DNA from 4 places in the Paenibacillus sp. FSL R7-0048 genome. Region 1 is predicted to be linked to each of the others. Evidence: riboswitches for the same ligand, from Rfam matches in the RefSeq annotation. Region 1 holds a riboswitch; each other region holds the start of a gene.

Region 1 (3,120 bases):
TTCGCGGTTTCCAAAGCTGGAAGTGTAGTCCTCATGATCGTGCCTGGCTTGATGCTTCTGCTCTATGCTCTGTATACCTCTTGGAAGGCTGTAGCTGCATTAGAAAAGAAAAATGCTGCCCTACTGCCAGCCTCACCGCCCCCAACAGAAACACAGCCCTAAGTTGATTGTCCACTTCCGCTTACGAACCGGAAGATACAATATATAAATTTTATAAAAAATTCAAACACAAATTTGAGGAGGAATTTTATTATGGGTATCAAGAAAACATTGGGTCTTGGCGTAGCATCTGCAGCACTGGGTTTATCATTAATCGGCGGAGGAACCTTCGCATACTTTAGCGACACTGCGCAAAGCACAGCTACATTCGCAGCGGGCACGCTCGATCTGAACTCCGACCCTTCTGTCATCGTTAATATTCCTAACCTGAAACCAGGTGATACGGTAACTAAATCCTTCAAATTGAAAAACGATGGTTCGCTCGATATCGGATCTATTATTCTGAATACATCGACTCAAATCACGGATGCTAAAGGAGATAACTACCTGGATTTAGCCGAGTTCATTAAAGTTAAATTCCTTAGAAATAATGATAAAGGAGTACCTATCGTCTCTCCTGAAAATGTAGTTTATGAGACTACACTTGCTGCTTTAAAAAGTCAGCATCCGGATCTCGTAAAAAATACAGGTTGGGATCAACTCTTTACCGAAGCATCCGGTATTAAAGCCGGTACCAACGACAGCTTCTCCGTCCAATTCGAATTTGTGGAAAATAACCAAGATCAAAATATTTTCCAAGGCGATAGCTTAACACTGACTTGGGATTTCGTAGCTAAACAAGGTGCGAAAAAAGACTACTAAGATCAATAAAGTAATTTAATAAAATACTCGAAGAGCAGCAGATCCTGAATCCGGCCACGGATAAGCAGATTGCTGCTCTTCTCTTTACAATAAACTTTGTCCGATTTATTGATATTTGCTATACTAATAACAAAAATTACGGAGGGGCGTCAGCATAGTGCCACAGAATATGGGCCAACGTATCCAGCAGCTCCGCCTAGACAAGGGTTTCTCCCTATCTGAGCTTGCGGACAGAGCAGATGTGGCTAAGTCGTATCTTAGCAACGTGGAGAGAAACATCCAATCCAATCCATCCATCCAGTTTATCGAAAAAATCGCTGACGCGCTTCAGGTATCCATTCATGCCCTACTCTATGGAGAACCCAATGATGCAGAGGAATCACATTTAGATTCGGAATGGTTCCGATTGGTGCAGGAAGCTATGGACTCAGGCATTAGCAAACGCGAATTCAAAGAATTTCTGGACTATCAGAAATGGAAGCTCGATCAAAAGGATTAATACTTCCTACTAATCTGGTACGATCCTCTCTTCTACTAAATCATATCGAAAAAGGACACAGCGAAGAACCGCTGTGCCCTTTTTCGATATGTAACCCCTCTAATGTATTACTGCACGATCTGCACAGTTTTCTCATGAAAGAACTGGCGGATTTCATCTGCCTTAATGCCAGCCTTCTTAGCTGCTAATAATAAATGTACCCACTCTTGATCCAGATCAATAAACTGCTGTTCTCTGTTGCTACCCTGGTTGGACTTTTCCAAAAAATCTCCCCCTAAGATTTTACGTCCCCAGGCAATCCGGCTGTCATAGTATCTCTACCTTAGACCCGCGACTTTGTGCCCCTGCCTTTCGGCAAGTTTACCTTTTACTGGACCCTTTTCACGAAAGGATCTGCTTAAAAAACTATAAAATTACTATCTGCAATAACATTATACAAAAAGAAAGCGGAAAAGTGTGTCGATTCCTGGTTACTTTCTATTTTAAAAACGAAAAATAAAAGATTTTTTTTCAAAGATCTTGTCCGATTATCACGATACTCGTCCGTTACATAAAATAAATTGTACTAGCAAAATAAATATTTACTGACCTAATAGTTAAAAATAAGGATAATAGAATCATTTTAATAGGCCTTTAGAATGGGTAATGAGAAGAAACACCCTTCTTTTCATTAGAACAAGCTAACCCATACCATTTTGCGAACGTATTGGACGAAAGAATGAATTGATTACAGTGGCCGAAAGTAGCACAATAAGATGAGAAATGAAACCGCAATCATCACAGCTCCAGTAAGCGTTGACACAAAATGTCACGTATGGAGTTCATCCGTTAAGGAGGATGTATTCATGGCAGCCAAAGAGCCCTATAACGAATCCATTTGGAGTAAGTATTACGGACCCAATTTAGGCTACATTCAAGAAAGATATGAACAGTTTGTGAAAGATCCCTCCACCGTAGAAAATAATTATCGCGAGCTTTTTACAAATTCGGGACCTCCTCCCCTAACTCCGGATAGCGAACCGGCTCCTCAGCCGCGCATCTCGGGAGACACCGAATGGCTTAGAAAAGCAGTAAGAGCTTCCAAGCTAATCGCCAATATTCGTATATATGGCCATATGGCCGCTGAAATTGATCCGCTGGTACGCGATCAGAATCCCATGGCAAAATATCTTGAGCTTGAAACCTATGGGCTGACCCGCGAAGACCTGATCGCACTGCCTGCCACGCTTATATGGGAAAATGCGCCGAATGATGTGCATACCGGATGGGATGCCGTGCAACGTATGCGTCAGGCATACACCAAGACTATCGCCTATGAATTCGGGCATGTGCATGAAGAAAAAGAACTGCAATGGCTAAATAGACAGGCAGAATCCACCAGCTCACCAGCACCCCTAAATAATACAGAACGCAAAGAGCTCCTGAACCGCCTGATTCAGGTAGAGCAATTTGAAACCTTCCTCCACAAGACTTTTGTAGGTCAGAAGCGTTTCAGTCTTGAAGGCAATGATGCTCTTGTGCCGATGTTAGATGAAATCGTACGTGCTGCTGCACATGACGGTGCGGAGCATATTTTGATGGGCATGGCGCATCGCGGCCGCCTCAACGTTCTTGCACATATTTTGGGCAAACCTTATGATATCATATTTTCAGAGTTTCATCATTCTCCGAACAAGGAGCTTTTCCCTTCCGAAGGCTCCACAGGCATTAACTATGGTTGGACAGGTGATGTGAAATACCATCTCGGTGCAGACCGTGCT
Region 2 (3,120 bases), 670 kb from region 1:
TAATGAGGACTATAGCTTAGTAGCTCTGCAATAACGCAGAGCCACTAAGGATCGACCTTTAATTTTCATCAATCAGGAGACATCCGGAAGAAAAAGTGCACTTGCTGGAACTGTCTCTTTAGCTTGACTAGCACTTTCCCACATCAAGCGGACTCTCGCATCGCCTTCATTCTCGTAATACTCCACCTTGATATCATATAGCTGGCCAGCCTTCAGCGTTATAGTGCCCTTACGCTCAGTACCACTTTGCTTAGTCCAACTATCAATCACGGATTCCTCATTCACCCAGACACGGATACCATCATCTGAGGTAGTGTAAAATGTATATTGCTCATTATATAATGGCTTAATTTTACCGCTCCAACGTATGGAGAACCGATCAATCCCGAGGGCGGCATCCGGGGAGCCTTGCCGCCAATTGAAATCGATTATTGCATCAGTTCTGTTAAGAGTTGCTGCTCCCGACAATTGCATGTTGTTGTAATACTCTCCTGCAAGCCCCTTCGCGAGAGGAATTGCTGCCTCCCCCTCTTCTTCAGAAGGTGCCGGCGCTGGTGCGGCGCTAGGTGTCGGTGCCAGACCAGTATTTAATTTATCTCTGGTCAGGGTATAGTTGCTATTCATAAATGTTTTGATTGTGTCTGCACTGTTATTCTCGTAGAGCATTTTTCCCCAGCTCATCATATACGTCCATTTACTTTGCGATTGCTGAAGCTTCTCCAGATTAGGCATTTCACCATTTTCCCCGATCGCAATCGGTTTGCCTGCGGCTAGACTCAATAAGCTGTCATAGTATTTTTGCTGGTAATCATTTTCGTATATATCTGCTGCCAGAATATCTACTTTATCAGCACCTGGATAAGTTAGCGCATAAGGATCTGACCAAACATTGGGAGCATTCGGACTCCATACCCATAACAAATTATTTAATTTATGAACGTTAACAAAACGGTCATACATAATATTCCATAGTTTAGAAAAGTTATTTTTCTTCCCCCACCAGAACCAGTTCCCGTTCATTTCATGATAGGGTCTCCAAAGCACCGGAACGTTGGCATCGCGCAAGCTTTTTAAAGAGACGGCCACCTTATCAAGCTCAGCGATCAGATTGTTATATTGCTTGGTACCCGGTGTAACGTAACTATCGAACTCACTCTGGCTAAGTGTTTTTTTCACATTATCCCAGTCATAAGAGGTGCCCGGCAGGTTAGCATGAAAAGTCATAGCTACGATCCCGCCCGCTTTATTCCAGTTGATGGCGCTGTTCACCACATTTTGACGTTGCCAAGCCATCGTTGCTTCGGACTGGCCACTGATCGCACCCATTTCATAACCGTGAAGAGCCGCATATTGTCCGCTGGTTCCCTTCAGCATATTGTTAATTTCATCTGGACTTTCTAAATAGTCATGTTGACCGGCAATAATACCTTTTCCTGAGATCGAGTAAAAATAGTTAAGCAGCTTTACGGCTTCAGGTGAGGCACCTGGGGTAACTGGCGTTCCAGAATTTGAAGCAGCTATGACAACAGACGGCGAAATTCCAACAGCAAGCGGAAGTGCAGTCAGAAACAGGACGAGTGACAGAAATGCACCAAACAATCGATACGTACGGTAAGCTTTCAAAATAATCTCCCTTTCGGTAGCCAGGCTGCCACTCTTTCGAAGGCCCTATAGCTTTGCGTCCCTACCTTTCGATAGGTTTGCCTTTTCAATTTAAGAGAAATAATCTCTCTTACCGTAAGTATCGACGACAATTAATGATATATTTAGTGTTTTTATGACTTTTTTTGATAATTGAGTCAATTTACCTGTTTCAAGAAATTTTGAATTGGTTAAATAGATAGGTTAGACCTATGAAATGAATTGTTGTAGTTCTATATCATTCCAGTCTAAAGTAATACGTATGTTATCTTCTTCTACTAATTCAGACCCCGTCTGTACCTCTATAAACTCAACATCCGTCAAAGCAAGGATCGCGTGCTTCGTTCCTTCCGGTATACGTACCACGTCCCCAGCCTTCACATTATGTTTTTTCTCATTCAGCACAATACTTGCTTCGCCGCTGACGATTGTCCAAATTTCACTACGCTTGCGATGTAATTGATAGCTGATATTATTCCCCTCGGATATAAAAATCCGTTTGGTCAGCACTTCATTGCCTTCATCATATTTCACATAATCAATAACTTTGTAATGACCCCAACGGCGTTCCTCGTACATCGGTCTTTGTTCAAAGGTCTTCAGCACTTCTTTAATCCGTGGGCTCTCAGCTTTATGGGTAACTAGAATCCCATCCGGGCTAGCCGCAATGATCAGATCCTTCGCACCAATTACCGTAATCGGAATGTCCAGCTCATTAATCAAGCAAGTCCCCTCAGAATCCGCCGTCACAAAACCTTTTCCTACATGCTTGCTGCTCATTTCCTCTGTCAGCGTATTCCACGTTCCAAGATCCTTCCAGAATCCATCATACGGCTGTACCACAATATGTTCTTCTTTCTCCACCACTTCATAATCAAAGCTGATGGAAGACAATAGCTTATACTGCTTCTGCAATTCTTCATATCCTAAAGGCAACCCTTTACGCTGCAAAATATCTAACAAGTACCCTAAGCGGAAGGCAAACACTCCGCAATTCCACAAGGCATTTTGCTCGATGAGCTGTTCTGCTTGTATGCGGTCAGGTTTCTCTTGAAAGTGACTCACCTTCATAAAACCATTTTCCCCCGCCTCTTCGGTGGTAGGAATAATATATCCGTATTTCTCTGAGGCATGTTCAGGAACAACACCCATTAGAGCCAGATTTGCTCCACTTTCCAGCATGGTCCCCTCAAGCATAGCTATGGTATCGAAAAAAGATGCTTCTACATAAGGGTCAACAGGCAATATTGCTACCGTCTCCGCTGGAGAAACACCTGCCACTGAATAAAGATAGGTAGCTGTTAAGGCGATAGCCGGAAAAGTATCCCGACGCTCCGGTTCAACGATAATCGGCACATGACTTCCCAGCTGGCTTTGTATCATTTCTACTTGGCCACGGCCGGTGGCCAGATAAGATGATTCTGCCATCCCTGCTTCCTCCAGCTGTCTCCAGACACGTTGTACCATGGATTCTGGTTC
Region 3 (3,120 bases), 4.4 Mb from region 1:
ATAATGAACGCCCAACTGTTCGAATTGACCCATTGAAATTAAAGATGAAATGACTGCGATTTCCTTCCAGTCAGGGGCTATAGTATTACGTTGAAAAATATCGCCATAGGCATTCCCCATAATAAATTCAGCCAAGTCAGGGAAGTGGTCTTTAATTGGAGCTAGTGCTTTTGCGCCATAGTCTCCTGATAGATTCGTGAAGTGGTTGAGACCACTGTTGATATTTTCCTTCATGGTTAGCCTCCTAGTTTAGGTTCAAAGTACGGTGTGCAGTCGGAGGGACTTCATCACGGTCTGTTAGTAGTTCAATAACGGCAACATGGTTTAGAGCTACCGCATCTTTAATTGCAGCTGTGAATTCATCCACAGTCTCACATTTGTAGCCTTTAGCACCTAGAGATTCAGCGAATTTTACGGCGTCCATTGGTACTTCATATAGAGTTCCATCGATACGACCTGTGGTTTTCTCCATACCCTTAAGAGCCATATCTAGTTGCTTATTATTGACCACGATAAAGATGACAGGGATATCTTTGCAGACAGCGGTGTTAATCTCAGCGCCGAGCATCATGAAACAACCATCACCTGTAATGCAGAGGACAGTTTCTTCAGGAGCAGCAACTTTTGCACCAATAGCCATGCCGATCGAATTACCCATGCAAGCAAAATACGCATCAAAAACAAAGCTGCCCGGTTTCTTAACCTTGTACCATTTTGCAGCGTGGAATCCATGACTTCCATCATCAACGAAAATTGAATTATTATAAGGGATCAAATCACTTAAAGTGCTCATTACCGAAGCAAGGGAAAGATTCTTGAGGGTTGGAAGCTCTTCTGAATAATCCGCATCGGCCAAAGCCTCACGTTTGGTGATTGTGTTTGGGTCAATATGATTTAGGCAGTGCACCAAATTATCGCGCAGGTCCCCAGTGACCGGTATCGTTTTGGACAATAGTATTTTTCCGACAAAGGTTGGATCAATATCAAATTGAATTAAAGTTGCTGGATGATTCTCCCGTTTAAGATTACAGATGGTCATATCACTTAAACGTGATCCAAGCACTATAAATAAATCGCTTTTATTCAATAAATCGTCCCCGTGGGTCGAACCGCCAACGCCAATAGGACCATGATAGAGTGGGTGATCCCAGACTATAGCCCCTTTTCCACCAGGAGATGTTACTACAGGAATATTAAAAGTTTCTGCGAGTTGAACAAGCTCTTTATGTGCTCCGGAGCGGTTAATTCCTTTACCCGCAATAATCAAAGGATTCTTAGCAGCTTGAATAGCATCGATGACTCTATCGATATTAGCTTGACTAATTAGAGACTCTCTTTCTGGGATTACTATATTGCATTCTTCCAATACTTCAGTTTGTACATCAAAAGGAATACAAAGATGAACAGGACCCCGTTTGGTCAGGGCCACAGAAATCGCATGATTAAAAATAGTACCAAAGTGATCCCCACGTTCAACCAATTTACTGAACAAGGTGGCAGGTCTGAACATATCAGCTAAATCAGCCAGAAAAGAGGTGGAGTCCTGACATTGAGGAATTCCAAGCTCTGTAATGGATTGGTGGCCGGTAATAAATAGGACAGGTAGGTTGTTAGCTTTCGCATGTGCTGCTGCTGTAAGCAGGTTAGTTCCCCCAGGACCCGAAGTACCAAATGCTACGCCTAGGTTACCCGTTTTCAGCGCATACCCTGCTGCTTCGAATCCGGAGCTTGCTTCATGTCTGCCGGGAATAAATTCAATACCGTAATCCACCATCTTTAGAACTATTGGACAAATGGATTTGCCAATGATCCCAAAAGAATGGGTGACTCCAAGGTTACGTAGTGCTTCCGCCATGTAATCTGCGACTGTCTTCAAAAGAAACACCTCACAAGTTTTTTGATATATATTAGTTATTAATCTACCGGATAGATACGATAGATCAATATACTCAAAAAGTAAAAACCTGTGCTCTATAGTAAGCACAGGTTGGTGGCATAAGGCGCCGCTAAGACTGAACAATAGTTCAGCCGTCCTGGTTCCTCTGCAACCTGGCAATCATGGCCTCAAACGAAAAAATGAGGCTGTAGATCCATGGTTTTGCGTCATCCTCTTTCGAGGATTTTGCCAATATTAATTTATAGTTGATAAGAATAATTTTCCTTTACAATATATTCCTCATTAATTTTTGTCAACATAATCCGCTAAAAAAACTCGAAATTTGACGAAAGTCTTGTCCAAGAGATGAAGTTTTGCCTCGCGAAAAAAACTGCCACCTAAGACTCAGCTTAGGTGGCAGTTGATAGTTTTGAACTAGAATTTAAAGATATGAATGGTTTTTTGCAGATTAAATACGGCCTGGGTCATTTTTTCCGTTTCTTCTGCAACAGACTGCAGGGCATTAATCTGTTCATTCATAGCCGCCGATACCTCTTCCGTGCCAGCAGCAGTTTCTTCGGTGATTGCTGAGATATTCTCAATTGCACTGGAAATTTTCAAGGCACTTTCTAGCATAAGATCACTCTCCGCAGAGAATGAAGAGATTTGCTCGGTAATGTACTGCACGCTTTGTACAATTTGTGCGAAAATATGGGCAGATTGAGTGATCATTTCATTCTGAACCTGCACAACCTCTTCATTGATGGCAATATTATCGATGGCTTGTTTAATATCTGACTCAATGCTGCGGACCAAGCCGAATACTTCTTTTGTGGATGCCGTAGATTCTTCAGCAAGCTTGCGGACCTCTTGAGCTACAACGGCAAAACCCCGACCATGCTCTCCGGCACGAGCAGCTTCGATGGAGGCATTCAGTGACAGCAGGTTGGTCTGCTCAGCGATCTCTGTGATGGTCTTGGTGATCATCGTAATCCCGCGGGCATTTTGTGAGAGAGCTTCAATAGTATCAGCCACTTTTTGTGTAGCCTCTATGTTTTTACGCATGCCTTCAGCCTGTGTATCTACGGATTGGCGCCCTTGCTCAACAAGTTCTAAGGTATGTATTGAACGTCTGTTCATTTCTTTGGTGGAGTTCGTATAATTGGATACTTTGGTCTCAATGTCTTTAATGGATTCTGTCATATCAGCGATATCCGTAGATATTTCATTTGCACCAAGAGCGA
Region 4 (3,120 bases), 300 kb from region 1:
TCAGGTTGAGCCCAAGGTTTAAACACCAGACTTAAATAGCCGCCTGCGCGCGCTTTACGCCCAATAATTCCGGACAACGCTTGCCCCCTACGTATTACCGCGGCTGCTGGCACGTAGTTAGCCGGGGCTTTCTTCTCAGGTACCGTCACTCCGGTAGCAGTTACTCTACCGGACGTTCTTCCCTGGCAACAGAGCTTTACGATCCGAAAACCTTCATCACTCACGCGGCGTTGCTCCGTCAGGCTTTCGCCCATTGCGGAAGATTCCCTACTGCTGCCTCCCGTAGGAGTCTGGGCCGTGTCTCAGTCCCAGTGTGGCCGTTCACCCTCTCAGGTCGGCTACGCATCGTCGCCTTGGTGGGCCGTTACCCCACCAACTAGCTAATGCGCCGCAGGCCCATCCCTCAGTGACAGATTGCTCCGTCTTTCATTCTTCTCTCAGGAGAAAAAAGAAATTATCCGGTATTAGCTACCGTTTCCGGTAGTTATCCCAGTCTGAAGGGCAGGTTGCCTACGTGTTACTCACCCGTCCGCCGCTAAGTTATTTTGAAAGCAAGCTTTCAAAATAACTCCGCTCGACTTGCATGTATTAGGCACGCCGCCAGCGTTCGTCCTGAGCCAGGATCAAACTCTCCAATTAGTATTGAAAAGAGCGATATGCTCATTTTGAAACATCTGACGAGAAAATTAATTCTCTAATTTTGGATTTCACTTACGTGATTTCCTACTCACTCGTTGTTCAGTTTTCAAAGATCAAGTTCTCGTTGGCGCCGTTTAATGTCTCAGCAGCAACTCTTATAATATATCATGTTGTTTTCAGAAATGCAAGCTTTATTTTTCGAAGCTTTTTATCAGCCTCGTCTATATCGCCTGTACGCTGTCTAACAACGCTTACCTATAATACCCCAACTATTAATAGAAAAGCAACCCCTAATATAAAAATAAACAACTGGCTTAATAATTAAGCCAGTTGTTTATTTAATAGAGTTATGTTTCTAGCGACGAACTTAATAGTATTTTGCCGCAGTATATTTGCTTGAGGCTTTAATTAAATCGGTTTTCTTATCACTCTTTGCAAGTCCTGCATCCACTGTAGTATCAATGGTAACCCACTTCCCATTAAGCAACACTTCGTTCCATGCATGATATTGCGTAACGTAGCTTGTATTTCCCATTACCAACTTAGCAGGAACATCTACACTCCGCAGCATTGCGGCAAAAAGAGAAGCGTAATCATAGCAAATCCCTTTTTTAGTAGTCAATGTCTTATCGATGCTTGGAATATAATCAGTAGTTACACTATTAGCAAGAGAGTAATCATATTGTACATTCGCAACTACATAGTTATAGATCGCTTTAACTTTCTCTTCGTCTGTTGTTTTGCCTTGTACTAATTGTTTAGCTTTGACAATCGCTTTATCAGAAGAACTCCATTTCACATTCTGTACGGAGCCCAAATATACGGAATTCGAATCACTCATGGTTACGTCTACTACTTCGGAATATAACGCTTTGTATTTATTGCCGGTTGTATTCTCCAGAACAGAAACCTTATAAGTCCCATTTCCTTGTTGCAAAGGGAAGTCCTCAGCTTGTCCAGAAGCATACAAGTTATATGTATAGCTGCTGTTATCTTTGGTGATCATGAGTTTGATTCTTTTATCTTTCGGAATATCATAGTTAATACCAATAACACCTTGAGCCACTTTGGATGTAATCAACCAGCTGGCATCTGCACTTGCAGCTTGAGCTGTACTTACCGGAACTGAAGTCATTAGGACGAACAACGCCACCAGCATAAAATAAACCTTTTTCACGGATAAAACTCCTTTCGGTAGCTGGCTGCCATCCTTTCGGGAAGGCCCTTTAGCTTTGCGTCCCTACCTTTCGATAGGTTTGCCGTTATCGTATAAGCTCTATCTGTTCTAGCTTTACTAGATATAATTGATAGAATCCATTTGAAACAAAAAAAGCCTCTTCATTCGGTAGCTGGCTGCCATCCTTTCGGGAAAAGGCCCTTTAGCTTTGCGTCCCTACCTTTCGGAAGGTTTGCCGTTATCGTGTTTAGCTTTCATAGTATAATACTATCATATTTATAGTTGTGAACAAGACCTAATTTACTAGATTACCCATTATTTTATAAATATCTCCCGGTATTTGTGTTTTCTTGTCATTCACTATTCTCCTTTTGTTAATTTGGCATGAACAATCAGCCGATGCGTTGGATTCACTAGCGGATCACATGTAATCAGAGTAAGAATCTTATCCTTGTCATTCCCGTCAAGAACGGAGACATCACTCGGATCTACAACAGAAATATCATACACCTCATAGTTAAACACCTGATCACTAGTCTTTACCGTGATGACATCCCCCACAACAACCTCATTCAATCTGTTAAACAAACGACCCGTAGTTCGAGCCCGATGCGCCGCGATTGCAGCATTCCCGATCTCTCCAAGGGGTGCCGTTTCTTTCATATGGGCTGCAGCATGTTTCATATTAGCTTTTGTAGCCCCTTCTAATACAGGCAGCTTCAAATCAATCTTATCGATTTCAATTAGTGCGATTACTTTGCCACCGACTTCAATCTCCGGTTCAGGCTTTTCTGTCTCTTGGGGTTGGGGCTGTGCCTGGGCATCCAGAACCGATTCCTCTGCTAACAGCTGAGTAACTTCAGCATACCTGCTCCTCAGATCTGACTGGGGAGTACTATCGGCAGTGCTTAGTTCAGCCGCTTCTAATAACTTCTCCTGCTGCCTGTCGTTGTACCACTCGTTAGCTGTCGGATATAACATGATAAGTATCCCAGCCAGTATGAGTAGATAGGAGAATTTACGCAATGTTATTCACCTCCGTATATTGTTTCTATGGTTATATACAAATCAAGCAGAAACAGCTACTTGCCTTTAAGCATAGCAACTCCTTCTGCCTGAAATTAATGTTTAAAATACCCATTTACGACTTCCAAAGAAATTGATGATCACCGTGATAAAGGTAACCAGCACCTTGGAGATCAAGACTTGAATACCTAGTTTGTCTGTCAACAGATGCATTAACAGCAGTGATATTCCGAGCACTACCAGATTCAGCACGATAAACTTGACCAGCTGTACGCGGT

The links. Region 1 has a riboswitch for cyclic di-GMP ahead of NSQ91_RS01975 (anti-repressor SinI family protein). Riboswitches for the same ligand answer to the same signal wherever they lie in the genome.
Region 2: another riboswitch for cyclic di-GMP. It lies ahead of NSQ91_RS04810 (glycosyl hydrolase); the one in region 1 lies ahead of NSQ91_RS01975 (anti-repressor SinI family protein).
Region 3: another riboswitch for cyclic di-GMP. It lies ahead of NSQ91_RS21760 (thiamine pyrophosphate-binding protein); the one in region 1 lies ahead of NSQ91_RS01975 (anti-repressor SinI family protein).
Region 4: another riboswitch for cyclic di-GMP. It lies ahead of NSQ91_RS03285 (transglutaminase-like domain-containing protein); the one in region 1 lies ahead of NSQ91_RS01975 (anti-repressor SinI family protein).

What each region holds. Positions count from the first base shown of each region.
Region 1 is NZ_JBBORF010000001.1:452,496-455,615, reverse strand. Features, by position in the region: gene sipW (signal peptidase I SipW) at 1-162, shown strand, start outside; gene NSQ91_RS01985 (TasA family protein) at 253-861, shown strand; gene NSQ91_RS01980 (helix-turn-helix domain-containing protein) at 1,031-1,360, shown strand; gene NSQ91_RS01975 (anti-repressor SinI family protein) at 1,468-1,623, opposite strand; cyclic di-GMP riboswitch class I at 1,651-1,735, opposite strand; gene NSQ91_RS01970 (2-oxoglutarate dehydrogenase E1 component) at 2,206-3,120, shown strand, end outside.
Region 2 is NZ_JBBORF010000001.1:1,126,286-1,129,405, reverse strand. Features, by position in the region: gene NSQ91_RS04810 (glycosyl hydrolase) at 73-1,623, opposite strand; cyclic di-GMP riboswitch class I at 1,636-1,715, opposite strand; gene NSQ91_RS04805 (sugar phosphate nucleotidyltransferase) at 1,852-3,120, opposite strand, start outside.
Region 3 is NZ_JBBORF010000001.1:4,861,729-4,864,848, reverse strand. Features, by position in the region: gene NSQ91_RS21765 (carboxymuconolactone decarboxylase family protein) at 1-234, opposite strand, end outside; gene NSQ91_RS21760 (thiamine pyrophosphate-binding protein) at 245-1,885, opposite strand; cyclic di-GMP riboswitch class I at 2,041-2,137, opposite strand; gene NSQ91_RS21755 (methyl-accepting chemotaxis protein) at 2,312-3,120, opposite strand, start outside.
Region 4 is NZ_JBBORF010000001.1:755,253-758,372, reverse strand. Features, by position in the region: rRNA gene NSQ91_RS03290 (16S ribosomal RNA) at 1-639, opposite strand, end outside; gene NSQ91_RS03285 (transglutaminase-like domain-containing protein) at 1,007-1,816, opposite strand; cyclic di-GMP riboswitch class I at 1,830-1,910, opposite strand; cyclic di-GMP riboswitch class I at 1,981-2,063, opposite strand; gene NSQ91_RS03280 (class D sortase) at 2,177-2,842, opposite strand; gene NSQ91_RS03275 (GtrA family protein) at 2,945-3,120, opposite strand, start outside.